2 linked regions of the Sphingobium yanoikuyae genome follow. The protein of the gene in region 1 interacts with the protein of each later gene in a pairwise test. Links are inferred from orthologs where the notes say so. Each region holds a gene or a part of one and is shown in the gene's direction. Other genes may lie near its edges.

Evidence for each region.
Region 2: the proteins of gyrA (region 1) and gyrB interact in binary tests that used the Escherichia coli proteins (3 or more experiments, as listed by UniProt). The link is inferred for Sphingobium yanoikuyae from one-to-one orthologs.

Annotation. Positions count from the first base shown.
Region 1 is NZ_CP139979.1:2,636,197-2,650,940, forward strand. What follows is about bases 7,037-10,291. They hold gyrA (DNA gyrase subunit A), read left to right. Parts: upstream 7,037-7,355; coding sequence 7,356-10,091; downstream 10,092-10,291. Other genes in these bases: U0025_RS12125 (YfgM family protein), read right to left, coding at 7,037-7,079; U0025_RS12135 (DUF952 domain-containing protein), read left to right, coding at 10,088-10,291. Also shown: U0025_RS12095 (Arm DNA-binding domain-containing protein), read right to left, coding at 61-426; U0025_RS12105 (polysaccharide deacetylase family protein), read right to left, coding at 807-1,847; U0025_RS12110 (sensor histidine kinase), read right to left, coding at 1,921-3,654; U0025_RS12115 (Lrp/AsnC family transcriptional regulator), read left to right, coding at 3,855-4,328; U0025_RS12120 (tetratricopeptide repeat protein), read right to left, coding at 4,424-5,701; more of U0025_RS12125, read right to left, coding at 5,808-7,036; more of U0025_RS12135, read left to right, coding at 10,292-10,435; U0025_RS12140 (glycosyltransferase family protein), read right to left, coding at 10,480-11,595; U0025_RS12145 (lysophospholipid acyltransferase family protein), read left to right, coding at 11,661-12,512; U0025_RS12150 (phosphoribosylanthranilate isomerase), read left to right, coding at 12,551-13,195; trpB (tryptophan synthase subunit beta), read left to right, coding at 13,292-14,533; trpA (tryptophan synthase subunit alpha), read left to right, coding at 14,536-14,744. UniProt on the Escherichia coli protein: A type II topoisomerase that negatively supercoils closed circular double-stranded (ds) DNA in an ATP-dependent manner to maintain chromosomes in an underwound state.
Region 2 is NZ_CP139979.1:4,185,272-4,199,834, forward strand. The notes cover bases 8,515-11,588. They hold gyrB (DNA topoisomerase (ATP-hydrolyzing) subunit B), read left to right. Parts: upstream 8,515-8,834; coding sequence 8,835-11,342; downstream 11,343-11,588. Other genes in these bases: U0025_RS19365 (hypothetical protein), read right to left, coding at 8,515-8,749; U0025_RS19375 (DNA-3-methyladenine glycosylase I), read left to right, coding at 11,463-11,588. Outside these bases: prfA (peptide chain release factor 1), read right to left, coding at 1-169; hisS (histidine--tRNA ligase), read right to left, coding at 169-1,431; U0025_RS19335 (M61 family metallopeptidase), read left to right, coding at 1,572-3,503; ppa (inorganic diphosphatase), read left to right, coding at 3,541-4,083; MocR-like transcription factor YczR, read right to left, coding at 4,227-5,690; membrane protein YczE, read left to right, coding at 5,779-6,384; U0025_RS19355 (NHL repeat-containing protein), read left to right, coding at 6,553-7,746; U0025_RS19360 (DUF1993 domain-containing protein), read left to right, coding at 7,763-8,269; more of U0025_RS19365, read right to left, coding at 8,270-8,514; more of U0025_RS19375, read left to right, coding at 11,589-12,020; U0025_RS19385 (DJ-1/PfpI family protein), read left to right, coding at 12,588-13,331; U0025_RS19390 (ligase-associated DNA damage response DEXH box helicase), read right to left, coding at 13,465-14,563. UniProt on the Escherichia coli protein: DNA gyrase negatively supercoils closed circular double-stranded DNA in an ATP-dependent manner to maintain chromosomes in an underwound state.

The DNA of each region.
Region 1 (14,744 bases):
GTCCCTTTCGCGGTCCAGACTATCATAGTCTCTGGGCCACTCAGCGGGGGGCAGATCACATCATGGGAGGGTCAGCGCAAAGTCGCCCACGCGCGGCCTCACGATCATGCTCCAATTCCCGATCGCGAACATCGGGCGCATTGCCAGTGGTGGCAGCGAGCGAGGATAGGCGATCTTCGACAAGGCGGACAGTTTCGACGCGATCATCCGGGTCTTGCCCGGGCGCACGATGGCCCGGGCCGCGTCGCGCTGGTCGCGCGCGTCTGCTAGCGTGACATCGGGGAACAGCCCGAAGGTCAGCCGCTTCTGTTTGCCGGCAAATCGATTTGAAACGCCAGGACTTCGCCCCTTTCGTGGAGACGAACAGGTGCAGGCCGGCGGAATCAGCGAGCTATAGTCCCGCTCCCCCGGTCTGGCGTTCTTCACTTCGGCGACGGTCAGAGCAACGATGCCCCCACTTTGAAATCCGATGCCCCCACCAATGTCCCCGCATGGGGTGCGCTAGAGCGTTTTCTAATCAGGTGGAACACCTGATGACTCGGAAAACGCGTTAAACCAAAAACTTAGAGCAACCGATCTGACGCAGTCGGATCGGAATTTGCTCTAGAGCGAGATAGAGTGAGACAAAGTGTAATTCGAGTGCGCCGGAATAGACGGGGCGCGGAGTCTCAATGAGAACAAATGGCTAACATGATCGGAAAATCTGGTGGGCCCGGCAGGACTCGAACCCGCAACCTAGCCGTTATGAGCGGCCAGCTCTAACCATTGAGCTACAGGCCCCACCTTGAACGCGGCGATAAGGAGCATCAGGCGGCTTGGCAAGCCTTCGCGCGCGCCGGAATAGCGTCCAGCAACTGATCCAGGCCGACCGCCGTCACGCCGCGCCGCGCCAGATGGCTCAGCACCCTATCCCACCAGCCGTAAAAGGCGGTGCGATCGGCCTCGTCACGGACATAGGGCGTGTGCCCCGGCTCCAGCGTGGGCGAATGGAAACTGAAATTGAGGACGCGCACGCCTTCCTCGATCAGTGCATCGATCGCCGTCGTCGCTTCGGCTGCGGTGATGCCCTCGGGCGTCAGCGGCACGCGCGAGAGCATCCGCGCCCGCGCCAGCGCACCGGCCAGCGGCCCCATCGCCTGGGTCGCGCGATAAAGCCCCTCGCCTCCGCCCCGTAACAGGCCGGTGATCGCGGTCGACAGCGGCAATTCGACCAGGCTGCGGGTCGGCCCCGCCCAATAGGGATTTTGCGGCAGGCCATGGAAATCGGGGCCATGCTGATGGCTGTAATCGAACCGGCTGCGCACCGAGGTATCGAGGCGAAAGCCCGCCGCCTCCAGCAGCCGCGCACTATTGGGGCCGACGCCATAGCGCCCCGCCCGATAGGCAATCGGCCGCCGACCGAAGCGATCCTCGATCCGGCGGCACAGCGCCTCCAGCTTTGCCGCCTCCACCGCCTCGGGCAGCGAACCGACATAGGAATTGGCGGCATTCACATCCTCGACATGGGGCGGATTGACCCAGGGGTGGAGATGCGCGCCGACATCGGCCTCGCCCGCTGCCACCCACGCCCCCATCATCCCGGCGGCGGCATCGCTGTCCACCACCGGATAGTCGGTCACATAGACGGGCTTCACCCCGGCCGCCGCAAAATAGGCCTGGCCGCGTGCCATGCCGGCCAACGCCGTCACGCCATGGCCTTCCCGACGGAAGGGCGCATTCCAGTCGAATTCCTCCTCGGTATCGACGAACAGCATGAAGCGGGTGCCGAACGCGGCCGGAAGCGCAATCATGTCCTCGGGCAGCGGCGCCCGAAGCAGATTGCCGTCATGATGATGAGCTGATTGCATCGCCCTTCCCTATCCCGCAATGGTTGCGATAGGGTTTCGTTCCGGTCAAGCCCGCGCCCGACCAGCCCGAAAATCAGCCATTGCCAACGACATCCTCTTCCATCCCGTCGACCGGGATGCGCAGCAGGAAACGGTCCGGGCCGACATCCAGGCTGCCGCCGCAACCCGCCGCCAGGCTGCGGATCAGACGCAGCGAGAAGCCCAGCCCCAGCAACGGCCCGTCCGCCCAGTCGCCCTCGGGCGTGTAGCCCGGATCAAGCAGATGCGCCTCGTCCATGCCGCTCAGCGTCGACGGGCGATCGATCGCCAGCACCACCTTGCCCGACGCGCCATCGGGCTGGAACCAGCAGGCGCCGGTCACCGCCTCGCCCTCGGGCGCGACCGAAATCAGCGTGCGCAGCAGATGTTGCACCATGCGCTCGCCCTGCACCGGATCGATGCTGATCTGCGGCAGATCCTGCGACACGGCGATTTCGATCGGCGTCACCGCCCGGCCATCCTGATCGCGGAAACGGGCCGCGACCTGCATCACCAGCAGCGCCGGATCGATCGTCTGCGGCGCACCGATGCCGTCGCCCCGCGATACCTTGGCGGCCAGATCCAGATCGTCGAACGCCGCCAGCAGATGGCGCGCATCGACCGCGATATTGCCGGCCATCTCGCGATATTCGACGCCGGCCGCGCCGAACAATTCCTGTTCGATAATCTCGGCAAAGCCCAGGATCGCGTTCAGCGGCGTGCGCAGTTCATGCACCAGCTGGCGCAGCGAATCCGCCGACAGGCCGGCAATCGTCACCGGGCCGGACGGCGTCGTCGCCACTTCGTGCAGATAGGGGCGCCGTGCCTGGCCGCGATAGCCCTGGAACCGACCGGACCGCGGATCGAAGAAGGGGGTTGCCGACAGGCGCCATTCGCCTGCCATCATCCCGCCGATGATGGTGAAACGGCCATTCTGGAAGCCGCTGCGACGCTGGAAGGCGCCCGCGACATGGCCATCGGGACCGCTTGCCCCTTCCAGCGCAATTTCGCCGAGCGACAGGCCGACCAGCGCGGCACGCGGCCCCTGGTCGACCCAGACCAGCACGCCGGTCGAATCCGTCTCGAACGCGAAGAAATGCGGCTGTTCGGCGCGCAGCGCGGGCTGCGTCACCGGCGCGACGATGATGTCCTGCGGCGGCGTCTCTTCGGGCGGACGCCGGGTACTGGTGAAGCGCGCAATGCGGTCGACCAGGTTGCGGATCTGGTCGGGGCCGGGTTCAGCCACCGGCTGCGGCGCCACTTCCGGCTCGACGACGGGCTCGGCCGCGAGCGCCATGTCCGCGGTCAGCAGCATGTCGGCTTCACGGACGCTCGTGCCGCTAGTCAGCACCAGGTCCGTCGGGCCGAAGGCTTCGAGCCCCTGCCGCGTTTCGGGGCCGATGTCGCGACGGCCGCGCAGCACACCGCGCGCCGTGGGGCTGAGATGCGGCAGCAGTGCGGCCCACAGCGGATCGGACAGGCGGGCGCGTGCCATAGCCGCGCCGGCGATCGCCGGACGGTCACCGGCAAAGAAGCGGATCAGGCTGGCCGAACGCAGCCGGCCGCCCAGTTCGACGACGGTCGCGATTCGCTGCATTTCAGACAGTTGCGGCCGCAACTGGGCCAATCGGCCGAGCAGAGCCTCGCGATCGGGTGCGTCCATGGGGGGACGATCATAACGATCATGCTGCGCCAGCAGGTCGACACATTGCCGCCACAGCGTCACCGCGCCCACGCCGCTGCGATCGTCGGCAGCCAGCACGGTTTGCATGATGTCGTTGAAGCGCAACCAAAGTCCCCATATTCAAGCGGTAACAGGCGGCATGCCCGCATCGCTGTTCGTTACATCCTAACCGATAAGCAGTCCTTACCCAAAGCGAAAGCGTGTTTTCGACGCACAATATGAGCGTCGCATAGTGGGACAATTGCATTGCGCTGAAATATTATTATGATGCGCCCGCAGTAACAGGTAAGGAAATAATCAATCTGATGGCGGGGCCCAATATCGACGACATCGACCTGCAGATCCTGGGCGAATTGCAGGACAATGGCAGGATGACCAATGTGGATCTGGCGCGGAAGGTCGGGCTGACCGCACCGCCGTGCCTGCGCCGCGTCCGTGCGCTGGAGGAAGCCGGCGCCATCACCGCCTATCATGCCGTGGTCGATCCGGCGATGCTCGGCTATACCATCACCGTGTTCGCGATGGTCAGCCTCAAGAGCCAGGCCGAGGCCGATCTGAAGGCGTTCCAGGACCATGTCGACGCCCTGCCAGAAGTGCGCGAATGCCATATGCTGAACGGCGAAATCGACTTCATCCTGAAGGTGGTCGCGCGCGACCTGCAGAGCTTCCAGCAATTCCTGACGTCGAAGCTGACGCCGGCGCCCAATGTGGTGAGCGTCAAGACGTCGCTGACGATCCGCACGTCGAAGAATCTGCCCGGCGTCCCGCTGCCGGTCTGATCCGGTCAGCCCGCGACAGCCGGCACGCAGGCACAACGAAAAAGGGCCGGCCCCGCGGGGGGACCGGCCCTTTTGCATATCATGTCGCGCCGCGATCAGCTGGCGGTCTGCGCCGTGCCCTGCTGCGCCGACTTGCGATGCTGCAGATCGACCCACACCGACCAGAAGCCGGCGACATTGCTCCAATTGCCGCTGGTCACCTGGGCCAGCGTGGTCTTGCCACCGGCCAGATCGCCCGAACGGGCCAGCGCGATGCCCAGGCGCGCATTGGCATGGCCCTGATCGACCCCGCCCTTGCTCAGCGCCAGCCGATACTGCTCCACCGCCTGCGGATATTGACCGAGCGAGAAATAGCCGTCGGCCGCATTCAGCGCCGCCTTGCCATCGCTCGCCGCCGCCGCCTTCTTCGCCAGCGCGGGCATGGCGGCAATATCCTTGGTCGCCTTGGGCGTCACCGCCTTCAGCAGCTGCGCCGTGGTCGCCTGGCTGGTGGTCAGCTTGCCGGCCGAACGGCCCGCCTCGATGATCGCCTTGGCTTCGGCAAAATTGCCGGTCTTCTCGGCCAGCTGGGCATAGGTCTGGTAATCGCGCTCGCTCGCCATCGCGCCATTGGCAGCCTGCAGGCGATAGAGGTCGAGTTGGACCTGCGGGTCGCTTTCCTGGCCGGCCAGATAGTTGGTCAGCGCCGAACGCCATTCAGGGGTCGACGGATAGACCTCCAGCCGCTCGCGATAGAGGCTGCTCACCTCATCCCAGTCATTGGTCTGATAGGCCATGGAGATAGCGCGGTCATACCAGGCGGCCGGGATCGGCTGACCCGATGCCTTCTGCTGCGCCAGCGCCTCCTGCACATAGGTGCGGGCTTCCTTGGACTTGTTCTTGCGCATCGCGATATCGGCGCGCAGCATGGTGGCGTCGATGCCCGAATAGCCCAGCGTCTTGGCATAATCGAGCTGCGCCACCGCATCGGTATAGTTCGCGACCATGTAGGACAGATAGCCGGCGATGAAGCGCAGGCGCGGCGCGTCCGCCTTGGGCACCGAACTGGTCTTGAACATGTCGGTCAGCGCGATCCGCTGGGCCTGGATGTCCCGGCGCAGCACCGCCACCTCGAAACGCAGGCCGGCCGCAGCATAGGCTTCCATGTCGGTGGTCGGGTTGAGCGACGCGATGCGCAGATTGGCGGTCGACGCGTCACGCGCCTTGATCGCGGTTTCGGCGGCCTGCACATCGGCGCGGAAGGCGTCCGACATCTCGATCGGCGGCCCTGCCACCACGATCTTCTTCTTGGCCGCAGCCGGCGTCGCCAGCATGGCGCCGGCCAGCACCACCGGCAGTCCGATAGTCAGAAAAACAGGATTCCGCTTGGCCATGACAGGCCTCCCCCACTGCAATATCCCGGCCCCCGGCCGGTCATTCAAAAAAATATAGGCGCACAGACCGCCGAACCAGCGACGATCTGCGCGCCTTATACTAGATTCAGGCCTTGGTGCCCAGATAGGTCAGCCACAGATCGGCGATCTGCTTGCGCGCACCGCCCTGGACTGCCTCGAACGCCGACTTGGCGCCGGCATTGTCGCCACCCATAGTCTTGGCAATGCCCAGGCGGGTGTTGATCTCGTCGGCGTCGACGCCACCCTTCTGCTTGGCCAGTTCGAACATCGCCGCCGCCTTGGCATAGTCGCCATAGCCCAGATAGGCGTCGCCGGTCGCAGCCGCGACCTTGCCATTGGCGGCCTTGCCGGCATCCGCTTCGGCGGCACCCAGCGACGACTTGTCGCCCGGAATGCGGCCCACGGCGGCCTGATAGATGTCGCCCGCCTGGCTGGCGTTCAGCACGCCCTTGGCGCGACCGGCGTCGATCGTCGACTTGACCTCGCCATAGATACCCGTCTTCGACGCCATTTCGGCCAGTTCGGTGAAGTCGGCAGCGACCACCAGCCCCTTGGCCGCCGACATCAGGCGCAGCACGTCCAGATTTTCGCGGTTGGTGATGTTCGGGTTCGCCTGCTGGAACAGACGGATCAGCGTGCGCAGATTTTCACCGCTCGGATTGGCGGCATAGGCCCACTTGGCCCAGTCGGTGACTTCCGGCAGGCGCGCGGCAGCCGCACGGCTGACGCCGATCTGATACCATTGCGCCGGCACGGGCTGGCCCGACGCCTTGGTCGCATCAGCCGCCGCCTTCAGCGCGGCGAGGCCCTGCTGGTTGAAGCCACGCGCCGGTTCGGCCGAGGCGTTGCCGGTGCCGGCCTTGCCGAAATACGCCTGCGCAATGGTCGGGTTGACCTGCTCCGCCTTGTAACCGGCGGCCAGCGCCGCCTGACCGCGCGAAATGGCGACGTCGTAATTCTTCTGGGCAAGAGCCGCGTCGGCCGCCACCATGTTGAACTGGCCGGTCTGCTCGGGCGGCGTCAGGCCGCTGTCGAGCATCTGGTTGAGACCTTCCATCTTCAGCGCGTCATCCTTGCTCTGGATGCCGGTGTTCAGCTTGATCGCGCCGATCTGATACTTGTCATCGTTCGACGCCGCCTTGCCGTCGGCCTCGGTCAGCGCCGTCTTGGCACCGGCGAAATCCTGGGCATCGGACGCCTTCTGGGCAGCCTGCAGCGACTTGAGCACTTCGGGCGACACGTTCAGCTTGCGGCCGGCCGGCTTTTCTTCCTTCTTCGCGGCGGAGGCGGGAGCCGAAACGGCGCCGCCGGTCAGCGCCAGAGCCAGCGCGAGCGACAGCGGGGTAACAAAACGCATGATCCTCATCTCCTTTTCGCGCCTGACAGGGGGACCACAGGCGACATCCGGGTTGAACGCCGATTAGGGGTCGGCGCGTGAACGGGCTTTGAACAAGCCTATATCCGCGCATTTTGCAACTGTCATGCTGCCGCTTCGTTCCGCTTTTCTTCACGCCCGCCAATCACCGCCTTGGCTGCACATGCGGGCGCGCGGGCGCGCGCGAGGGGTGACAGATTTGTTTCGCTCGGCTAGTGCAATGGGAACGCATCACACCCATCCAAAAAGAGAATCGCCTTGACCGACGAGACCGTCCTCGCCGACCCTTCGGACATCAGCCCCATCAGCATCGTTGATGAGATGAAGTCGAGCTATCTCGACTATGCCATGTCCGTGATCGTCTCCCGCGCCCTGCCGGACGTGCGCGACGGCCTGAAGCCGGTGCATCGCCGCATTCTCTTCTCGGCCCAGGAATCGGGCTTCGTCTACAACCGTCCCTATCGCAAGTCGGCCCGTCTGGTCGGTGAAGTCATGGGTAAATATCACCCCCATGGCGACAGCTCGATCTACGACGCATTGGCCCGCATGACCCAGGACTGGTCGATGCGCGTGCCGCTGATCGACGGCCAGGGAAACTTCGGCTCGATGGACCCCGATCCGCCAGCCGCCATGCGTTACACCGAAGCGCGCCTGGCCAAGGTCGCGACCGCGCTGCTGGACGATCTCGACAAGGACACCGTCGACTTCACGCCCAACTATGACGCGTCGGAAAGCGAGCCGCAGGTGCTGCCCGCCCGCTTCCCCAACCTGCTGGTCAACGGCGCCGGCGGCATCGCCGTCGGCATGGCAACCAACATTCCGCCGCATAACCTCGGCGAAGTGCTGCGCGCCTGCCTTGCCTATATCGAAAACCCGGCGATCTCGACCGACGAACTGATCCAGATCGTCCCCGGCCCCGATTTCCCGACCGCGCCGCTGATCCTGGGCCAGTCGGGCGCCCGCAACGCCTATCATACCGGTCGCGGCTCGATCCTGATGCGCGCCCGGCACGAGGTGGAGGAAGGCCGCGGCGACCGCCGCTCGATCGTCCTCACCTCCATCCCCTATCAGGTCGGCAAGAGCGGCCTGGTCGAAAAGATCGCCGAAGCCGCCAAGGACAAGCGGATCGAGGGCATCAGCGACATTCGTGACGAATCGAGCCGCGAAGGCGTGCGCATCGTCATGGACCTGAAGCGCGACGCCACCCCGGACGTCGTCCTCAACCAGCTGTGGCGCAACACCCCGGCCCAGTCGAGCTTCCCCGCCAACATGCTGGCGATCCGTGGCGGCCGCCCGGAACTGCTGGGCCTGCGCGAGATCATCGAAGCCTTCGTCAAGTTCCGCGAAGAGGTCATCACCCGCCGCACCAAGTTCGAGCTGAACAAGGCGCGCGACCGCGCCCATATCTTGCTCGGCCTGGTGGTCGCGGTCACCAACCTCGACGAGGTGGTGAAGATCATCCGCAGCTCGGCCAGCCCGGCTGCCGCCCGCGAATCACTGCTGGCGCGCGAATGGCCGATCGGCGAGATCGCGCCCTATCTCGCCCTGGTCGAGGCGATCGAGACCGAAGTCAGCGGCGAGAGCTACAAGCTCAGCGACGTGCAGGTCCGCGCCATCCTCGACCTGCGCCTCCACCGCCTGACCGCGCTCGGCCGTGACGAAATCGGCAAGGAACTGGCCGAACTGGCCGAAGCCATCGCCGAATATCTCGCCATCCTGGGTGACCGGGTGAAGCTCTACGCCGTGATGCGCGAAGAGTTCGAAGCGATCGAGAGCGAATTCGCCACGCCGCGCGTGTCGGTCATCGCCCCTGCCGCCGACGGCATCGATGACGAGGATCTGATCGAGCGCGAGGAGATGGTCGTCACCGTCACCGTGCAGGGCTATATCAAGCGCACCCCGCTGGAGAGCTTCCGCGCCCAGGGCCGTGGCGGCAAGGGCCGTTCGGGCATGGCGACCAAGGATGAGGATGCCGTCACCGAATTGTTCGTCACCTCGACGCACACGCCGGTGCTGTTCTTCTCGACCGCCGGCAAGGTCTATCGCCTCAAGGTCTGGCGCCTGCCCGAGGGCGGCCCCGCCACCCGCGGCCGGCCGATGATCAACCTGCTGCCGCTGGCACCGGGCGAAACCATCCAGACCGTGCTGCCTCTGCCAGAGGACGAGGAAAGCTGGAAGGAACTGCACGTCATGTTCGCCACCGCGAACGGTACCGTGCGCCGCAACAGCATGGACGCCTTCGCCAATGTGCCCAGCAACGGCAAGCTCGCCATGCGCTTCGATGAAGGCAGCGACGATCGCCTGATCGGCGTTGCGCTGCTGACCGAAGAGGATGACGTGCTGCTCGCCACCCGCCAGGGCCGCGCGATCCGCTTCGCCGCCACCGACGTGCGCGAATTCCAGAGCCGCACCTCGACCGGCGTGCGCGGCATGACGCTGAAGGATGGCGATGAGGTCATCTCGCTCTCGATCCTCAAGGGCTTCGACGCGACCACCGAGGAACGCGACGACTATCTGCGCGCCGCGCCGTGGAAGGAAAATGAAGCGACCCCGGCGATCAACAGCGCCGAACGCATGGCCGCCTTTGCGCAAGCGGAGCAGTTCATCCTGACCGTCTGCGCCAATGGCTATGGCAAGATCAGTTCGGCCTATGATTATCGCCGCACCGGTCGCGGTGGCCAGGGCATCACCAATATCGACAATATCGCCCGCAACGGCCTGGTCGTCGGCAGCTTCCCGGTCGCGCATGAGGATCATCTGATGCTCGTCACCGATCAGGCCAAGCTGATCCGCATGGGCCTGTCGTCGATGCGCGTCATCGGCCGCAACTCGGCCGGCGTGCGCCTGTTCAACGTCGCCAAGGACGAGCATGTCGTTTCCACGGCCCGGATCGAGGACGGCGAAGACGACAATGCCGAGGCTACGACCGAAGGCACCGTCGAAGTCGCGCCCGAAACCGCCCCGGAAACCGGCAGCGAGGGTCGCGAGGCGTGAGCGAGCTGTTCGCCTACAAGATCCTGACCGCCGAGCAATATGACCAGTTCAAGGCCGACGGCGTGTTCAAGGGTGCGCCGATCGACCTGCAGGACGGCTATATCCACATGTCCACGCGCGATCAGGCGGCCGAAACGGCGGCCAAGCATTTCGCGGGACAGGATCGGCTGGTGATGCTGATGATCGACCTCGCCCCCTTTGGCGAGGCGATCAAATGGGAAGTGTCGCGCGGCGGCGCACTCTTCCCCCATCTCTATGGCGACCTGCCGATCAGCGCCGTCGCCGGCAAGGTGATCCTGCGCCTCGACGAGGCCGGCAATCATTTGTTCCCGGCCGGGTTCTGATCCATTCCCCTTCCTTCCCGAGCCAGCCTCGGGGAGGAAGGGAACTACCCCCGCCCCATCTCCACCACCCGGCCACGCACAACGCGATAGGTCCAGCCGCCCCAACTGATGCGATTGGATGTGGCAGCCTGTAGCTGCACCGCCAGATGCGCCCAGCAGACGGCAAAGGGCGTCACCATGTCCCACCAGAGCGATCGGCGCGCCCGCGCCGCCTGCTCTGGCTCCAGCACGGCCGCCAATATCCGCCGCCGCGCCGCCGCCCGGCCCCAGGCCGCGCCATAGCCGATCGCGATCGCCGGCCAGCTGCCCCAGCCCAGCGCCCACAGCCAGAAGCCCGATTGCAGCGCGACGGCACCGGTCGCCACCGCCCACATGCGCGGACTGTTGGTGAGGATATGGCGATATTGACGCACCCCAAAATTCCAGAGCGCGCCAAGCCCACCATCCAGCGGACTTGCCACCAGCAGGTCGCGCACCGGCCGCATCCGCAGCTTCGCGCGCCATCCAGCCAGGCCGATCGCCATGTCGTCGGACAGGCGCCCGGCCAGCGCCGCGTCGATGTCGATCCGCTCGGCCGCCACCCGCGTCATCGCCATTGCCCCGCCCCAGGGCATGGTGGAACTGGCCGCGCGCGGCAGCGTCGCCAATTGCTGCTCGACCGCGCCGACCAGCGCCGGCATGCCCTGCCCGGCCGGCAGCAGCAGCCGATAGCCTGTCACGATATCGGCCTTGCCCCGCACCAGCGGGAAGAGCAGCCGTCCTGCCAGCCGCACCGGCGGCGCGATATCCGCGTCGATGAAGATCAGATAGCGATCCGCGTCGCGCAACGCCTTGAGCGCCGCCCGCAGCTTGTGGACCTTCTGCCCCTCGTCGCTGGCCACGCCGGCGCGCACGATCTGCACCCAATCCGGCTCGGCGATCGCCAGCGCCTCCGCCGCCACACAGATCCCCGACGTCGCCAGCAGCAACCGGAACGGCGCACTCTGCGCCTTCAGCCGGGTGACAAGTTCGCTGTCACCTTCCCAGTCATCGCGCACCGACAGGATCATGACCGCGCCGCCGGGCGCCTCCTCCTGCCGGTCCGTCGGCAGATGGCGCCAATAATTGACCACGCCCATCAGGCTCAGCGCCTGGAGCAGCAGCCACAGCGCCAGCATCATCGTCACCACCAGCCCCCTTCGCGGCTCTTTACCGCCTCAACGGCTCCTGTATGACGGGCAGGACCATGCTCTCCAACCCCTTTCTCTTCACCCTGCTCCGTCTGCTTCCCGCCAGCCTCGCCTCCTGGCTGGGTGGCTGGCTGTCGGCGCATGTCGCCCGTCCGCGGATGAAGCTGCGCGACGCCCGCGCCCGCGCCAATCTGGCGCTGCTGCGGCCCGACCTGCCGCAAGCGGAACGCGAAGCGATCCTGACCCGGCGTTGGGTGAATGTCGGCCGCACGCTCGCCGAACTGGCCAATATCGACCGGCTGGTGAATGCCGACCATGTGACCGTCATCGACCAGCCAGCCTATCAGGCGGTGCTGGACGGTCCCGGCCCGATGATCGCCTTCACCTGCCATATCGGCAATTGGGATCTGCTCGCCGCCCATATCAAATGGTCGACCGACCGACCGGGCCTTGGCGTCTATGAAGATCCCGAAGACCCTCGGATCGCCGCCCAGCTCAAGAAGGCGCGATCCAGCTATATGGGCGAGGCGATCGGCGGCGATGGCGCGGCACGCGGCGTGCTCAAGCATCTGACCCAGAAGGATCGCGCCACCCTCTATATCCTGGCTGACGAACGACGCGACCGGCAGGTCTGGTTCCCGACCTTCGGCCGCGCGCTCGAACCATCGGGCAACCTCTCGATCGCCCTGCGCCTCGCACGCAAGGTCGGGGCGCAATTCCTGCCTTTCTATCTGGTCCGCACCAGCGGCCCGCATTTCGCGCTGCACTGGCATCCGCCGCTCGATCCCCGGACGATGAGCGATGCGGAGATCGTCGCTGTCCTCGATCGCTTCCTGGGCCAGGCTTGCATCGACCATGCCGATCAGTGGCTGGCGCTGCACGACATGGACCTGACCCAGCCTGTCTGAATGTGACTTCCCTTCCCTTACGGTCTAAAGGCCCGCCCATGTCCCGAATCGCGATCAAGATCTGCGGCCTGTCGACGCCGGAGACGGTGGGCGCCGCCGTGCGCGCCGGGGCGAGCCATGTCGGCTTCGTCCATTTCCCCAAAAGCCCGCGTCATGTCGAACCCGACCAGATGCGCGCGCTCGCTGCGGCCGTTCCGGCCCATGTCGATCGCGTCGCCGTGGTCGTCGATGCCGATGACGAACAGCTTGCCCGCCTGACCGGCACCGGTGCGCTCAGCGCCCTGCAACTCCATGGCAAGGAAAGCCCGGAGCGGGTTGCCGCTATCCGCCAGCGTTTCAGCCTGCCGGTGTGGAAGGCGATTTCGGTAAAGACCCGCGCCGATATCGACGCTGCCCAGGCCTATGCCGGCACGGTCGACCGGCTGCTGTTCGACGCGAAGACGCCCGATGGCGCGGCGTTGCCGGGCGGCATGGGCCTGCGCTTCGACTGGACCTTGCTACGCGGCGTCGCCATGCCCGCCCCCTGGGGCCTGTCAGGTGGCCTTGGCATCGACAATGTGTGCGATGCGATCCGCCTGACCGACACGCCGCTGATCGACGTTTCTTCGGGCGTCGAGGATGCACCGGGCATCAAGAGTGTGGACAAGATCATGGCCTTCTGCAAAGCGGTGTCGGCATGTTGACGCTGAACGCCCCTGCCATGCGCATCGAAGGACGATGGCGCTGATCGCTTCCTGACCACAAGCGAACGCCCATCATTTGTCCCCGGAAAGATATTCATGACCGACACCATCACCCTGCCCAACAGCCTCCGCAGCCAGCCGGATGACAATGGCCATTTCGGCGCCTTTGGCGGCCGCTATGTCGCCGAGACGCTGATGCCGCTGATCCTGGAGCTGGAAAAGGTCTACAAGGCGGCCAAGGCCGATCCCGAATTTCACGCCGAATATGCCGAGCTGCTGCGCTCCTATGTCGGCCGCCCCAACCCGCTTTATTATGCCGAGCGGCTGACCGAAGCGCTGCGCGCCAAGGCCGAGCCGGGCAAGGGTGCCAAGATCTACCTCAAGCGCGAGGAACTCAATCACACCGGCGCGCACAAGATCAACAATTGCATCGGCCAGGCGCTGCTTGCCCGCCGCATGGGCAAGAAGAAGGTCATCGCCGAAACCGGCGCGGGCCAGCACGGCGTCGCCACCGCGACCGTCGCCGCCCTGTTCGGCATGGAATGCAAGATCTTCATGGGCGCCAAGGATGTCGAGCGGCAGAAGCCCAACGTCTTCCGCATGAAGCTGCTCGGCGCGGAGGTGATCCCGGTCCATTCCGGCTCCTCGACGCTCAAGGATTCGATGAACGACGCCCTGCGCTACTGGGTGTCGAACGTCCATGACACTTTCTACATCATCGGCACCGCCGCTGGCCCGCACCCCTATCCGGAGTTGGTGCGCGATTTTCAGTCGATCATCGGCAAGGAAATCCGTTCGCAGATCATGGAGGCCGAAGGCCGCCTGCCCGACATGCTGATCGCCCCGGTCGGCGGCGGCTCCAACGCCATCGGCATGTTCCACCCCTTCCTTGACGATCCCGAAGTCGCGATGATCGGCGTGGAAGCGGCCGGCGAAGGCCTCGACAAGAAGCATGCCGCCTCGCTAGCTGGCGGCGCATCGGGCATCCTGCACGGCAACCGCACCTATCTGCTCCAGGACGAGGACGGCCAGATCACCGAAGCACACAGCATTTCGGCTGGCCTGGACTATCCCGGCATCGGCCCGGAACATAGCTGGCTGCACGAGATCGGCCGGGTCAAATATCTGCCGATCAAGGATGACGAGGCGCTGGAAAGCTTCCAGACCCTCTCGCGCCTCGAAGGCATCATCCCCGCGCTCGAATCCGCCCATGCCGTGGCCGCCGCCGAACAGGTCGCGCCGACGCTGGACGCGGACAAGATCATCGTCGTCAATCTGTCGGGCCGGGGGGACAAGGATATCTTCACCGTCGCCGACGCGCTGGGAGTGGAGATGTGAGCATGACCGACCGTCTCGCCACCCGCTTCGCCGCCTGCAAGGCGCAGGGCCGCGCCGCGCTCATCACCTTCGTGACCGCCGGTGACCCGGACGTCGCCTCGACCCCTGCCATCCTCGATGCGCTGGTCGCGGGCGGCGCCGACATCATCGAACTGGGCATGCCCTTCACCGATCCGATGGCCGACGGCCCGGCGATCGAACTGGCAAACCT
Region 2 (14,563 bases), 1.6 Mb from region 1 along the record:
GGCGCAACCGGCGCAGCTCATGCGCCGCCCGGGCGACCGGCTCGATCTCGGCATATTCCTTGGACAGTTTCACGAACGCATCGGGCGCGAGGTCGGCGCGCGTCATCGACGCCTGCACCTCGTCCCGGCGCGCCTCGATCTGCGCGATGCGTTCGGCGGAAATGTGCATCAGAGCGCCGTCATCGTGCCAATCAGCGCATCCAGTGCGACCGCCTGCTGCTCGCCAGTGCCAAGGTTGCGGACCGCCGCTTCGCCCCGTGCCAGTTCGTCGTCACCCAGGATGATCGCGCAGGCGGCACCCGACGCGTTGGCGCGCTGCATCCGCTTCTTCATATTGCCGCGATAGCCCATGTCGCAGGCGATGCCGGCACGGCGCAGATCGGCGATGATGCCGGTCGCCTTCGCCTCGGCCGCCTCGCCCATCGGGATCAGCACGATCTGCGGCTTGTCGATCGCCGGCTGGTCGATCAGCATCGCCAGCCGTTCGATCCCCGCTGCCCAGCCGACCGCCGGGGTGGACGGACCGCCCAGATTTTCGATCAGGCCGTCATAGCGGCCGCCGCCCAGCACCGTGCCCTGCGCGCCCAGCCGGTCGGTGATGAACTCGAACGCGGTGTGGCGATAATAATCGAGGCCACGCACCAGCCGCGAATTACGCTCCCATGCGACACCGGCAGCGTCGAGGCCGCTGGTCACCTTGTCGAAGAAGCTGCGCGCCTCGTCGGTCAGATAGGCGTCGATGTCCGGCGCGCTGTCGGCGATCGGGCGGTCGCGCGGATCCTTGCTGTCGAGGATGCGCAGCGGGTTCTTCGCCAGCCGGTCGATGCTTTCTTCCGACAGTTCGCCACGATGCGCCTCGAAATGGGCGATCAGCGCGGCGCGCCAGGCTTCGCGGCTTTCCGCGTCGCCCAGCGTGTTGAGATTGAGGGTCACGCCTTCCGACACGCCCAGTTCGCGCAGCAGCTGGTCGGCCAGCACCAGCAGCTCGACATCGGCCGCCGGCTCGCCCGCGCCCAGGATTTCGGCGTCGAGCTGGTGGAACTGGCGGAAGCGGCCCTTTTGCGGGCGTTCATAGCGGAACAGCGGACCATGGGTCGCGACCTTCAGCGGCGCAAATTGCTGCCAGCCCTCGGTAATATAGGCGCGCGAGATACCGGCGGTGAATTCGGGGCGCAGGGTGATGCTGTCGCCGCCGCGATCCTCGAACGTGTACATTTCCTTCGACACGACGTCGGTGCTTTCGCCCAGCGAACGGGCGAACACCGCGGTCGATTCAAAGACGGGCACTTCAACCCGCTGGAATCCATAGAGTTTGCGCACCCGGTCAAAGGTGGCGACGACATGGGCGAAGCGTTCCTGAAACGCCTCCGCCGTGCCGCCCAACATGTCCTGCGTTCCGCGCACCGGGCGCGGCGTTTCGATCTTCGCCATGGGGCAGCGCCTTTAACGATAATCGCGGCCCAAGGAAACGCGCTTTTTATGGCGGCATAAGGGGTGGACGCGGGCGATTCGCCCCGCCATGCTTGGGACAGACGGGCCGTCCGGCCCCCGTTCCTTTTCTGGAGACCGTCATGATCCGCAGCCTTGCTGCCGCCCTTTGCCTTTCGACCGCGATTGCCAGCCCGTTGCTGGCGCAGGACGTCATCCGTTCCAAGCCGACCGCCCTGCCCGTCGACAGCGCCAAGCCGATGCCCAAGGATGTCCCCTATCCGGGCGGCACGATCCGCCTTGACGTCGACGCCACCGACACGGTGCAGCGCATCTTCCGCGTGAAGGAAACCATTCCCGTCGCGTCGAGCGGCCCGATGACCCTGCTCATGCCCGAATGGCTGCCGGGCAACCATGCCCCGCGCGGCCCGATCGAGAAGCTGACCGGCCTGACCTTCACCGCCGATGGCAAGCCGATCAGCTGGAAGCGCAATCCGCTCAACGTCTATGCGTTCGAGATCGACGTGCCGGCCGGCACCAAGCAGGTGGTCGCATCTTTCCAGTTCCTGTCGGCGACCGCGACCAACCAGGGCCGCGTCGTCGTGACCCCCAAGATGCAGAATATCCAGTGGGAAGATGTGTCGCTCTACCCGGCCGGCTATTATACCCGCCAGATCCCGGTGCAGGCCAATGTCACCTATCCCGCCGGCTGGCAGGCGGCGACCGCGCTGCGCGGCAAGCGCAGCGGCGACACCATCGCCTATGACGTGATCGACTATGAGGCGCTGCAGGACTCGCCGGTCTTTGCCGGCACCCATTTCAAGGCGGTGGACCTGGGCCACAACGTCACGCTGAACATCGTTGCCGACGATGCCGACGAACTGGTGTTCAACACCGACCAGATCGCCAAGCACAAGAAGCTGGTGGCCGAAGCCGGCGCCGCGTTCGGCACCTATCATTTCGACCATTATGATTTCCTGCTGTCGATCACCGACGAAATGGGCGGCATTGGCCTGGAACATCATCGCTCGTCCGAGAATCAGGTCGAGCCGGGCTATTTCAAGAAGTGGGATTCGGGCGAGGCGCTGCTCGACCGCAACCTGCTGCCGCATGAATTCACCCATAGCTGGGACGGCAAGTTCCGCCGCCCCGACCTGCTGTGGACGCCCAATTTCGACGTGCCGATGCAGGACAGCCTGCTGTGGGTCTATGAAGGCCAGACCCAGTTCTGGGGCTATGTGCTGGGCGCGCGTTCGGGCATGTTCTCCAAGCAGGAGACGCTGGATGCCTATGCCCAGATCGCAGCGAAGCTGGACACTACGCGCGGCCGCGAATGGCGCCCGATGGTCGACACCACCAATGATCCGATCATCTCCGCCCGCCGTCCCAAGGGCTGGGCCAACTGGCAGCGGTCGGAGGATTATTATAATGAAGGCCTGATGATCTGGCTGGAGGTCGACGGCATCCTGCGCCAGCAGACCAAGGGCGCCAAGGGCATCGACGATTTCGCCAAGGCCTTTTTCGGCATCAAGCCGGGCGACTGGGGCCAGGTCGTCTATAATCGCCAGGACGTGATCGACACGCTGAACGGCGTCGCCCCCTATGACTGGGCCGGCCTGTTCCACAAATATGTCGACAGCCCCACCACGGAAACGCCCAAGGGCGGCTTCACCCTGGGCGGCTACAAGCTGGTCTATACCGATACCCCCAATGCCATCACCAAGGCGGCCGAAGGCGCGCAGAAGACGGTCGACCAGAGCTTTGGCGTGGGCCTGACGGTCAAGAATGACGGCGATATCGCGGCGGTGATCTGGAACAGCGCCGCGTTCAAGGCTGGTCTTGCGGTAGGATCTAAGATTATTGCGGTGAACGGCAATGAATATTCGAGCGACGCATTCAAGACGGCGCTGACCGAGGCTAAGGACGCGAAGAAGCCGATACAGCTTATCCTAAAGCAGGACAAATATTATCGCACCCTGACCCTCGCTTATTCGGATGGCCTGCGCTATCCGCACCTCGAAAAGACCGGCACCGGCGAAGGCAGCCTCGACAAGCTGCTGCAGCCGCGCACCTGAAGATTTCCAAGCAACCGCATGTAAAAGGCGAAGATGCATGAATATTGACCTGATCCCCGTCGGCGAAGATCCGCCAAACAGCCTGAACGTCATCATCGAGGTGCCGGTTGGCGGCGAACCCGTGAAGTACGAGTTCGACAAGGCCTCGGGCGCGCTGTTCGTCGATCGCATCCTGCACACGCCGATGCGCTATCCGGCGAATTACGGCTTCGTGCCGCACACCCTGTCGCCCGATGGCGATCCGCTCGACGCGCTGGTCATCGCCCGCTCGCCGTTCGTGCCCGGCTCGGTCGTGCGCGCACGCCCGATCGCCGTGCTGAACCTGGAAGACGAAGCCGGCGGCGACGAGAAGCTGGTCTGCGTGCCGGACAACAAGACCTTCCCCTATTATAATAATGTCGGCGAGAAGGACGATCTGCCCACCATCGTGATGGAGCAGATCGAGCATTTCTTCACCCACTATAAGGATCTGGAAAAGACCAAGTGGGTGCGCATCGGCACCTGGGGTGGCGCGGAAGACGCCAAGCGGATCACGCTGGAAGCGATCGAACGCTATCAGGCCGAGAAGAAGAAGGGCTGAGCCCTTCTCGGTATAGCCGATTGAAAAGGGCCGCGCGGTGATGTTCCGCGCGGCCCTTTTCTTATGGGTCAGATTTAAAGATTAGAGCCTGATTCACGCCATCGGTGAAAACGCGAAGCGCTTCCACCTCAGACGATCAGGCTCTAGATCAATCGGTCGGCCTCCAGGGCGAGGGCCAGCGGATCGCGGCCGCGCGGGGTGCGGGCGTGGAGCCGGGCATCGGCCTCCACCAGTCGGGCGACGCCCATGTCGAGCTGCGCCTCCGGCAGGGTGAAGGGCAGGCGCAGGAACCGCTCGAACGCGCCATTGACGCCGAAGCGCGGCCCCGCCGCGATGCGCACGCCATGATTGCCGGCCAATGCCGCCAGCGCGCTCGCCTCCGCGCGGGGCAGTTCGGCCCAGAGCGACAGGCCACCGGCCGGCGATTCCACCCGCCAGTGCGGCAGATGTTGTTCCAGCTGCGCCAGCAGATGGTCGCGCCGGTCGCGCAGCATCGCCGCGCGCGGCCCCAGCCCCTCGTCCGCATCCATCAGCTGGGCGACGGCGAGTTGCTCGACCACCGGACTGGCCATGTCCATCGTCGTGCGGATGCGGCCGAGCGCGGCCACGGTCTGCGGATCGGCACGAATCCAGCCAACCCGAAGCCCGCCCCAGAAGATCTTGCTGGCCGATCCCAAAGTGATGACATGGCGGCCGGATGGGTCATGGCAGGCGACCGGCGGCGGCGGCGATCCGTCGAGGCCCATCGCCACCATCGTCTCGTCGATCACCAGCGGCGTGTGGGTGCGCATCGCCACCGCAACCAGCGCGCGACGGGTCGCCGGGTCCATGCTGCGTCCGGTGGGATTGTGGAAATCGGCGATGATATAGGCAAAGCGCGGCGCGGTCTGGCGGAAGGCCGCGTCCATCGCGTCGATGTCCCAGCCATAGACCGGCAGGCCGACCGGCACCGGCACGACATTGGCCCGCTGCAACGCCTGGATCGCATTATGATAGGTGGGATGGTCGATTACCGCCCGGTCGCCCGGCCCCGCCAGCCATTGCAGCAGCAGCGAGAAGCCCTGCTGCGCACCATTGGTGATCATGATCTGGTCGGGATCGGTCGGGCAACCGCGCCGCTCATAATGGGCGGCGATCGCCCGGCGCAGCACCGGCAGGCCGAGCGGGTCATAGCCCAGGTCGCCCAGATAGGCCGGCAGCGCCTCGACCGCATGGGCATAGGCGAGGCCCACGCCGGGCGCTGCCGGCAGCGCGGCATGGGTCCAGTTGAGCAGATTGTCGCCAGTGACCCCGTCGATGTCGGGCGTCGGGGTCTCGACCCGGCCGGGCGGCAAGCGGGTGACGCTGCCCGACCCCTGCCGGCTTTCCAGATAGCCCTCGTCGCGCAGCCGGTCGAAGGCGGCGGCGATGGTCGTGCGGCTGAGCCCCAGCGCGGCGGCCAGTTCCCGCTCGCCCGGCAACCGGACATTGAGGCCGATCCGCCCGTCCAGCACCAGCATCCGCAGCGCCTGCGCCAATTGGCGATAGGCCGGCTCGGCACTGTCCTGCGCGCGCCAGGCGCCCAGCAACCGCAGCAGCGAGGGGGGCCGAAGGAAGGAAGTGGACATGGCAATCAATCCAATCAGAGAGATTTGAAGGCCACTTACGCGTCATTGGTCCTTTTGTAAAAGGCCAATTTGGCTAGGTCTGATGCCCATGATGATGACCCGCCGCCTTTTCCAGCTCTTCTGGGGCCTTGTGCTTTACGGCTTTGCCATGGCGCTGATGCTGCGCGCCAATCTGGGGCTCGATCCCTGGGATGTGCTGCATCAGGGACTGGCGCCCAAGCTCGGCCTCAGCTTCGGCATGACGGTCAACCTGGTCGGCGCGGTCGTGCTGCTGCTCTGGTGGCCATTGCGGCAGCGGCCGGGGATCGGCACGGTCTGCAACATAGTGGTGATCGGCACGGCGGTGGACATCAGCCTCCATTATCTGCCGACGCCGGACGGCTATGCGATGCGCGCCGCCTGGCTGGGCGCGGGGATCATACTGAATGGGATTGCCGGTGGCGCCTATATCGGTGCCGGGCTTGGGCCGGGCCCGCGCGATGGATTGATGACCGGCCTGTGCCGCCGCAATGGCTGGCCGGTCAAATGGGTGCGCACCGGCATCGAGATCGCGGTGCTGGCGACCGGCTGGATGCTGGGCGGCACGGTCGGCATCGGCACCATCGTCTATGCCGCGACGATCGGCTGGATCGTCCACCATGCCCTGCCCTTCTTCACGATCAAGCCGCCCGAGCGCCCGGCGATCGCGGCATAAGTTGCCCCCTGACCGGCCGACAGAAACCCGTCGGCCGGTCCTTTTCCCGTTGAAAATGCGTCGCACCTTCCTTGATCGGACCGGCCTTGACCGGACCTTCCTTGACCGGATCGGGCAGTCGGGCATGATCCCGCCTCCGCCATTCCCGACGATCAAGGAGTCCCCGCCATGCGCGCCTTCCTCGCCGCTGCCCTCGCCCTGCCCTTCGCCGTTGCCGCCTCCGCCGCGCCGCCGGAGCAGGCGCTCGCCCCCCTCGCCTTCGAACAGATCGCACCCGCCGGCACCAAAATGCCGCGCTTCAAGGTGGATGCCGCCTGGCCGGCGATGCCCGATGACCTGCTGCTGGGCCAGGTCAGCGGTGTCGCCGTCGGTCCGGACGATTCGGTCTGGGTCGTGCATCGCCCGCACAGCCTGACCGCGACCGACACGGGCCTTGCCGAATCGCCCGCCACCGCCGTCTGCTGCAAGCCGGCCCCGCCGGTGGTGCGCTTCGCCAGGGATGGCCGCTATCTGGGCGGCTGGGGCGGCGCGGACAGTGCGCCCACGGTCGATGGCGTCAACCAATGGCCCGCCAGCCTGCACGGCATCTTCGTCGACAAGGCCGGCAGCGTCTGGTTCGGCGGCAATGGCAAGGGCGACCATGTCGTCATGAACTATACGCCGGAGGGCCAATATATCCGCAGCTTCGGCCGGCGCGAGAAGACCGGTGGCAATGACGCGACCGACCAGCTCGGCAACCCGTCCGACGTCAATCACAGCGACGGCATGGTGCTGATATCCGACGGCTATGTGAACCGCCGGGTGATCGGCTTCGACGACCGGACCAACAGCTATAAGGGCCGCTGGGGCGCCTATGCCAAGCCGCCGAGCGGACCGGTGCTACAGGGCACGTTCGACCAGAGCCATGCCGTCGATCCTAGCCGGGTCGCCGATCCCAAGTCCGCCATCTTCAACAGCATCGTCCATTGCGTGGTGCCGACGCGGGACGGCCACCTCTATGTCTGCGACCGCAACAACAATCGCGCGCAACTGTTCAAGCGCGAGAAGGATGGCGGCCTGACCTTCGTGCGCGACCTGGCGATCGCGCCGGAGACCGGCGGCACCCACACGGTCACCGACATCGCCTTCTCGCCCGATCCGGAACAGACCTATCTCTACGTCGCCGACATGATGAACGGCCGCATCTGGGTGCTGGAACGCAAGACGCACACCGTGCTTGGCGCCTTCGGCCGGATCGGGCGGCAGGCCGGGCAATTCACCTGGCTGCACAGCATTGATACCGACAGCGCCGGCAATATCTATGCAACCGAAGTGAATACCGGCCGCCGCGTGCAGAAGCTGGTCTTCACCGGCATCGAATGAAGGGAATCCTCGCAACGTGGCGACCGAACTTTACGACCTGACCGTCCCGGCCTTCCTGCGCGGCCTGCGCGTCCTCTCCACCCTGCTCGACAAGGGCGCCGCCTTTGCCGCCGAACAGGGGATCGATCCCGCCACGCTGACCGGCGCCCGCCTGATCGAGGATATGCGCCCGCTGACCGCGCAGGTGCAGCTTGCCACCGACAGCGCCAAGGGCGCGGTCATCCGCATCGGCGAGCTGGAGCCCTTCCCCCTGCCCGACACGGAGGAGACGTTCGCCGACCTGCAGGATCGCATCGCGCGGACCATCGCCTTCCTGGAATCGGTGCCGCGCGACCGGATCGACGGGCGCGAGGAGGCGACGGTCATCCTCAAGACTTCGCGCGGTGAATTTTCCTCCACCGGGCGCAGCCATGTGCTGACCTTCTCGCTACCCAATTTCTATTTCCACCTGACGACCGCCTATGCCCTGCTGCGCCAGGCCGGCGTGCCGCTGGGCAAGCTGGATTATCTGGGCGGGCTGTAATCAGCCCGCCACCAGCCGGACATAGGCGCTGGAGACCCAGCCGCTGGTGCAGGGACCGGCATAAGCCTGCTTGCGGTCGACCGGTTCGCGCACGCCGCAATCGGTCGGCGTCGCGCCTTCGCTCGCTGGCGGCGGGATCACCACGCCCAGCCATTTCTGGTCGATGCTGCGGGTGCAGACATGCACCCGTGCGCCTTCGGCCAGTTGGGCCAGCGCCTTCGCCTCGGCAAAGGGGGCGGACCGGACGCTCAACCCCTGCGGGCCGACACGGGTCGCCTGTCCCATCGCGCCGCAGGCATCCAGCCGGGGGCCATCCTCGCCGATCGTCACCGGTCGGGCCAGGGTCGCCTCGATCCGGGTTTCGGGCATCGCTTCGCGCGGGGCGCCGGCCAGCGAGCTGTTGGGCAATTCGTCGGCCACTTCGCTGCTGCGCGAGCAGGCGGAAAGCAGCATCAGGGCAAGGATCGGGACAACACGCATGAGCGCCTGATAAACCGCCCCAAAGCCGGGTGGAAGCCGCCATGTTTCGCTTTAGTTTCGAGGCGCCATTCCCTATATGCTGGGTATGAGCGACGAACAGCAGAACAGCCCCAACAGCAATGAATATGGCGCCGACAGCATCAAGGTGCTGAAAGGCCTCGACGCCGTGCGCAAGCGGCCCGGCATGTATATCGGCGACACCGACGACGGGTCGGGCCTGCACCATATGGTGTTCGAGGTCAGCGACAATGCGATCGACGAGGCGCTGGCCGGCCATTGCGACCGGATCGTCATCACGCTCAACCCCGACAACAGCGTCAGCGTCGAGGATAATGGCCGCGGCATCCCGACCGGCATCCACAAGGAAGAAGGCGTGTCGGCGGCCGAGGTCATCATGACCCAGCTACACGCGGGCGGCAAGTTCGAGAACACGTCGGACGACAATGCCTATAAGGTATCGGGCGGCCTGCACGGCGTGGGCGTCTCGGTGGTGAACGCCCTGTCCGAATGGCTGGACCTCAACATCTGGCGCGACGGCAAGGAACATTGGATGCGCTTCGCCTATGGCGATGCCACCGCGCCGCTCAAGGTGATCGGCGATGCGCCCGAGGGCAAGAAGGGCACGCGCGTGACCTTCCTCGCCTCGACCGAGAAGGTGCCGGGCGATGGCGGCACGTTCAAGAACCAGACCGAATATGATTTCGACAAGCTGGAGCATCGCTATCGCGAGCTGGCTTTCCTCAACAGCGGCGTGCGCCTGTTCCTGGTCGATGCGCGCCATGAGGAGAAGAAGGAAGTCGAGCTTTATTATGAGGGCGGCATTGCGGCCTTCGTCAAATATCTCGACCGCAACAAGAATGCGCTGATGCCCGATCCGATCGCGATCGCCGGCACCCGCGACGATGTGACCATCGACGTCGCGCTGGAGTGGAACGATTCTTATTACGAGAATGTCCTCTGCTTCACCAACAACATCCCGCAGCGCGACGGCGGCACGCACTTGGCCGCGTTCCGCGCCGCGCTGACCCGCACCCTCAACAGCTATGCCGAAAAGACCGGCCTGCTGAAGAAGGAGAAGGTGAGCCTCACCGGTGAGGATATGCGCGAAGGCCTGACCGCGATCGTCTCGGTCAAGCTGCCCGATCCCAAATTCAGCTCGCAGACCAAGGACAAGCTGGTCAGTTCCGAAGTGCGCCAGCCGCTCGAAAGCCTGATGGCCGACAAGATGGCCGAATGGCTGGAAGAAAATCCCGGCCACGGCAAGATGATCGTCCAGAAGGTGATCGACGCCGCCGCCGCCCGTGAGGCGGCCAAGCGCGCGCGCGAACTGACCCGCCGCAAGGGGGCGATGGACATCGCCTCGCTGCCCGGCAAGCTGGCCGACTGTCAGGAACGCGACCCCGCCAAGTCCGAACTCTTCCTGGTCGAAGGTGACTCGGCCGGTGGGTCGGCCAAGCAGGGGCGCAACCGCCACAATCAGGCGATCCTGCCGCTGAAGGGCAAGATCCTGAACGTCGAGCGCGCGCGCTTCGACAAGATGCTCTCGTCCAAGGAAGTCGGCACGCTGATCCAGGCGATGGGCACCGGCATTCGCGACGATTTCAACCTGGACAAGCTGCGCTACCACAAGATCGTCATCATGACCGACGCCGACGTCGACGGCGCGCATATCCGCACGCTGCTGCTGACCTTCTTCTATCGCCAGATGCCGCAGATCATCGAGGCGGGCCATCTCTTCATCGCCCAGCCGCCGCTCTACAAGGCGAGCCGTGGCCGCTCCGAAGTCTATCTGAAGGACGAAGCCGCGCTGGAGCAATATCTGGTCGACAATGGCGTCGACACGATGGCGCTGGAAACCACCGGCGGCGCCCGCACCGGCGACGATCTGCGCAGTCTGATCGACCATGCCCGCCGCATGCGCGCGGTGATGCGCTATGTGCCGCGCCGCTACGACCCGGCCATCATCGAGGCGCTGGGCCTGACCGGCGCGCTCGATCCCGAACTGTCCGAGGCGCAGCTGGCCGAACGGCTGGCAACCGCCGTCGCCTGGATCGCGTCGCATGATCCCGAGGGCAAGTGGACCGGCCGCATCGCCGAGGGCGGCGGCTTCCATTTCGAGCGGCTGTGGCGCGGCGTGACCGACCATCATGTCATCGAACATGGCTTCCTGGGATCGGCCGAAGCGCGCAAGCTGCACGGCACCGCCAGCGAAGAGGCGGAAAGCTATGCCAGGGGCAGCCGCCTGGTCTCGGCCAAGGCCGTCGCCGCGCAGGACGAACTGGGCGAGGACGAATTGCCGGCGGTTTCGGCCAAGGGCGTCAACATCTCGCGGCCCAGCGAATTGCTGGAAGCGATCCTGTCCGCCGGCCGCAAGGGCCTGTCGATCCAGCGCTACAAGGGTCTGGGCGAAATGAACGCGGAACAGCTGTGGGAAACCACGCTGGACCCGGACAATCGCTCGATGCTGCGCGTCGAGGTGGAACAGGCCGACGTCGCCGACGAAATCTTCACCAAGCTGATGGGCGACGTGGTCGAACCGCGTCGCGAATTCATCCAGGACAATGCGCTGAACGTCGCCAACCTGGACGTTTGATCGAATGACTGCGCCAGCCCGCAACCCCGCCCGGCCACCCAATCAGGATAATCTCTTGGGCGGCCGGGTGGGGGTGCGGGCCGGTGCGGCTCCGTGCGCCGTCAGGCGCACCCAAAACCGATGACCGATCTGCCACGCTGCAGCTGGGTGGGACCGGACCCACTCTACCAAAGCTATCATGACGAAGAATGGGGCGTGCCCCAGCATGATTCGCGCATGCTGTGGGAAATGCTGATGCTGGAAGGGTTCCAGGCGGGGCTCAGCTGGATCACCATCTTGCGCAAACGCGAGGGGTTTCGCGCCGCCTTTGCCGGCTTCGATCCGGACAAGGTTGCCGCCTTCGGTCCCGACGATGTCGAACGGCTGATGGCCGATCCCGGCATCGTCCGCGCCCGCGCCAAGATCGAGGCGACGATCAGGGGCGCGCACATCTATCGCGCGATGCGCGACGCCGGCGAGGATTTCGCCGCCTATGTCTGGTCCTTCGCGCCCGACGGGCCGATCGTCGGCGACGGCACGACCTTCCCGACCCAGACCGCCCTGTCGGAGGCGATTTCCAAGGATCTCAAGAAGCGCGGCTTCAAATTCGTCGGGCCGACCATCGTCTATGCCTGGATGCAGGCGATCGGCATGGTCGACGATCATGCCGCCCATTGTTTCCGGCGGGCCAGCGCGTGAAAGTGGCGGCGATGGTGACAGGGCTCTTAGCCCTTGCCGCCTGCTCGGGCGATCCCGTGCCGCCGAACAGGGTCGACAATCGCGCCGACAATGCGATCGCCAACGCGGCCCCGGCGCTCAACCAGGCGATCGTCGCCAATGAGAGCGCCACGCCCGAACCGGCCCCTGCCCCGGCTGCGCAACCGGCGCCCGCCACTGTTTCCCGTGAAACACCGCCTCCCCCGCCACCGCAGGAGGAGTATCGCGCGATCGGCACCGAGCCTTTCTGAGCGGTGATCGTCAATGGATCGGTCGCGACCTTGCAGCGGCCCGATCATCGTCCGCAGCGCTATCCCGTCACCCGCACCGATGATCCCCGCGCCATCCGCTTCATGGGCGATGGCTTTGCCATGACGGTGATCGAAGGACCGTGCAGCGACGGGATGAGCGACGCCATCTGGTCCGATCGGGTGCAGCTTTCCTTCGGCGAAGGCGTGCTGAAGGGCTGCGGCGGCACCAAGGACGGCGGCGAATAGGCGGGATCGCCGCCATCGCTCGTCTAACCCGGCAAACAGGGAGCATGTGACGATGAGCGACCAGCCCAAAGCCGATGTTGCGCGGCGCAACTTTCTCCTGACCGCCGGAATCGCGCTCGCCGCGACCGGCACGACGGTCTCTGCGCAACTTTCCGTCCAGCCGCCCGTGCCGCCAAGCGGGCCAAAGAAGAAGCTCGGCATGGTGTTGTTCGACGGGTTCGAACTGCTCGACGTGTTCGGCCCGCTGGAAATGTTCGGCATGCTGAAAGACCGGGTCGAGATTGTCATGATCGCCGACAAGGCCGGACCAGTGCGCAGCGGCGCCGGGCCGCAGACGATCGCCGATCATGGCTTTGCCGATGCGCCGAAACTCGACATCGTGATGATCCCCGGCGGCCTCGGCACCCGGCGGGAGGTGAACAACGCCGACTTCCTCGCCGCCGTCCGCACGCTGGCGCAGGATACGCCGCAGGTGGCAACGATCTGCACCGGATCGGGCCTGCTGGCCAAGACCGGGCTGATCGACGGGGTGAAGGCGACCAGTAACAAGATGGCTTGGGCCTGGGCGACGGCGCAGGGGGCGAAGGTCGCCTGGATCCCCCATGCGCGCTGGGTGGAGGATGGCAAATATATCTCCTCCTCCGGCATTTCGGCGGGCACGGACATGGCGCTGGGCCTGATCGCCAAACTCTATGGCAAGGAGATGGCCCGCTGGGTCGCCAACCGGACCGAATATCGCTGGCAGGAGGATGCGAGCGACGATCCCTTTGCGAAACTGAACGGGTTGCCGGGGTAAGCCCAAAACCTCCCCCATTCCGTCATGCCAGCGCAGGCTGGCATCTCTCTTTCTTGGCATCAGTGGAAGAAAGAAGCGGGATCCCAGCCTTCGCTGGGATGACGGTAGTGGAGAGTGGTGGTTCCTGCCCCCCTCAATCCGCGCGCATGGCTTCCGCCACCAGCGCCTCGGCCTCGATCAGCAGCGCGTCCTCGGCATCGCGCTGCGCCACCTGTTCGCGGCCGATCAGGATCAGCAGCGGCACCGCGAGCGGGCTGACCCGGTCGAGCGGCACATGCAGCATGGTCGACGCCGCCCGGTCAATGAGGTCGCCCAGCCGCCCGACATCGGTCATCCGCGCCCGCGCATCGGCCCAGGCGGCCTTGAGCAGCAGATGGTCGGGCTGATATTTGCGCAGCACATCATAGATGAGGTCGGTGGAGAAAGTGACCTGCCGCCCGGTCTTGCGCTTGCCGGGATGCTGCCGCTCGATCAGGCCGGAGATCACGGCGACGTCGCGGAACGCGCGCTTGAGCAAGCTCGACTGTTCGACCCATTCGACAAATTCATGGTCGAGGATGTCGGCGGAAAACAGGCTCTGCGGATCGGTCACGGGCTTGAGGCCATAGACCGCCAGCGCATAATCGTTCGACACGAAGCCCAGCGGCATCAGCCCCTGCGCGTCCATCCGCCGCGTCAGCAACATGCCGAGCGACTGGTGCGCGTTCCAGCCCTCGAAACTGTAGCAGACCATATAATGGCGCCCTTCATGCGGGAAAGTTTCGACCAGCAATTGCCCCGGCTGCGGCAGGGCGGAGCGGGCGCGCTGCACCTCCAGCCATTCGCGCACATCGTCGGGAAAGCGGTGCCAGGCGTCGGGTTCGGCCAGGAAATGGCGCACCCGATCGGCCAGCCGCGTCGACATCGCCATGCGGGTGCCGCCCCAGCTGGGGATGCGCGCACTCTTGCTCGTGGCGCGGACCACCAGGTCGCTGGTATCCATCCGCACCACCTCCAGCGCCATGCCGGAGAAGAAGAAGCTGTCGCCCGGCCGCAGGGTGGCGGCGAACCCCTCCTCCACCGTGCCGAGCTTGCGCCCATTGGCGAAGCGCACTGCGAGTGCGGGCTGATCGACGATGATGCCGGCATTCATCCGGTGCTGCTGGATGAATTTGGGGTGCGACACCCGCCATGTGCCGTCACCCTCGCGCACCAGCCGCTTGAACCGGTCATAGGCGCGCAGCGCATAGCCG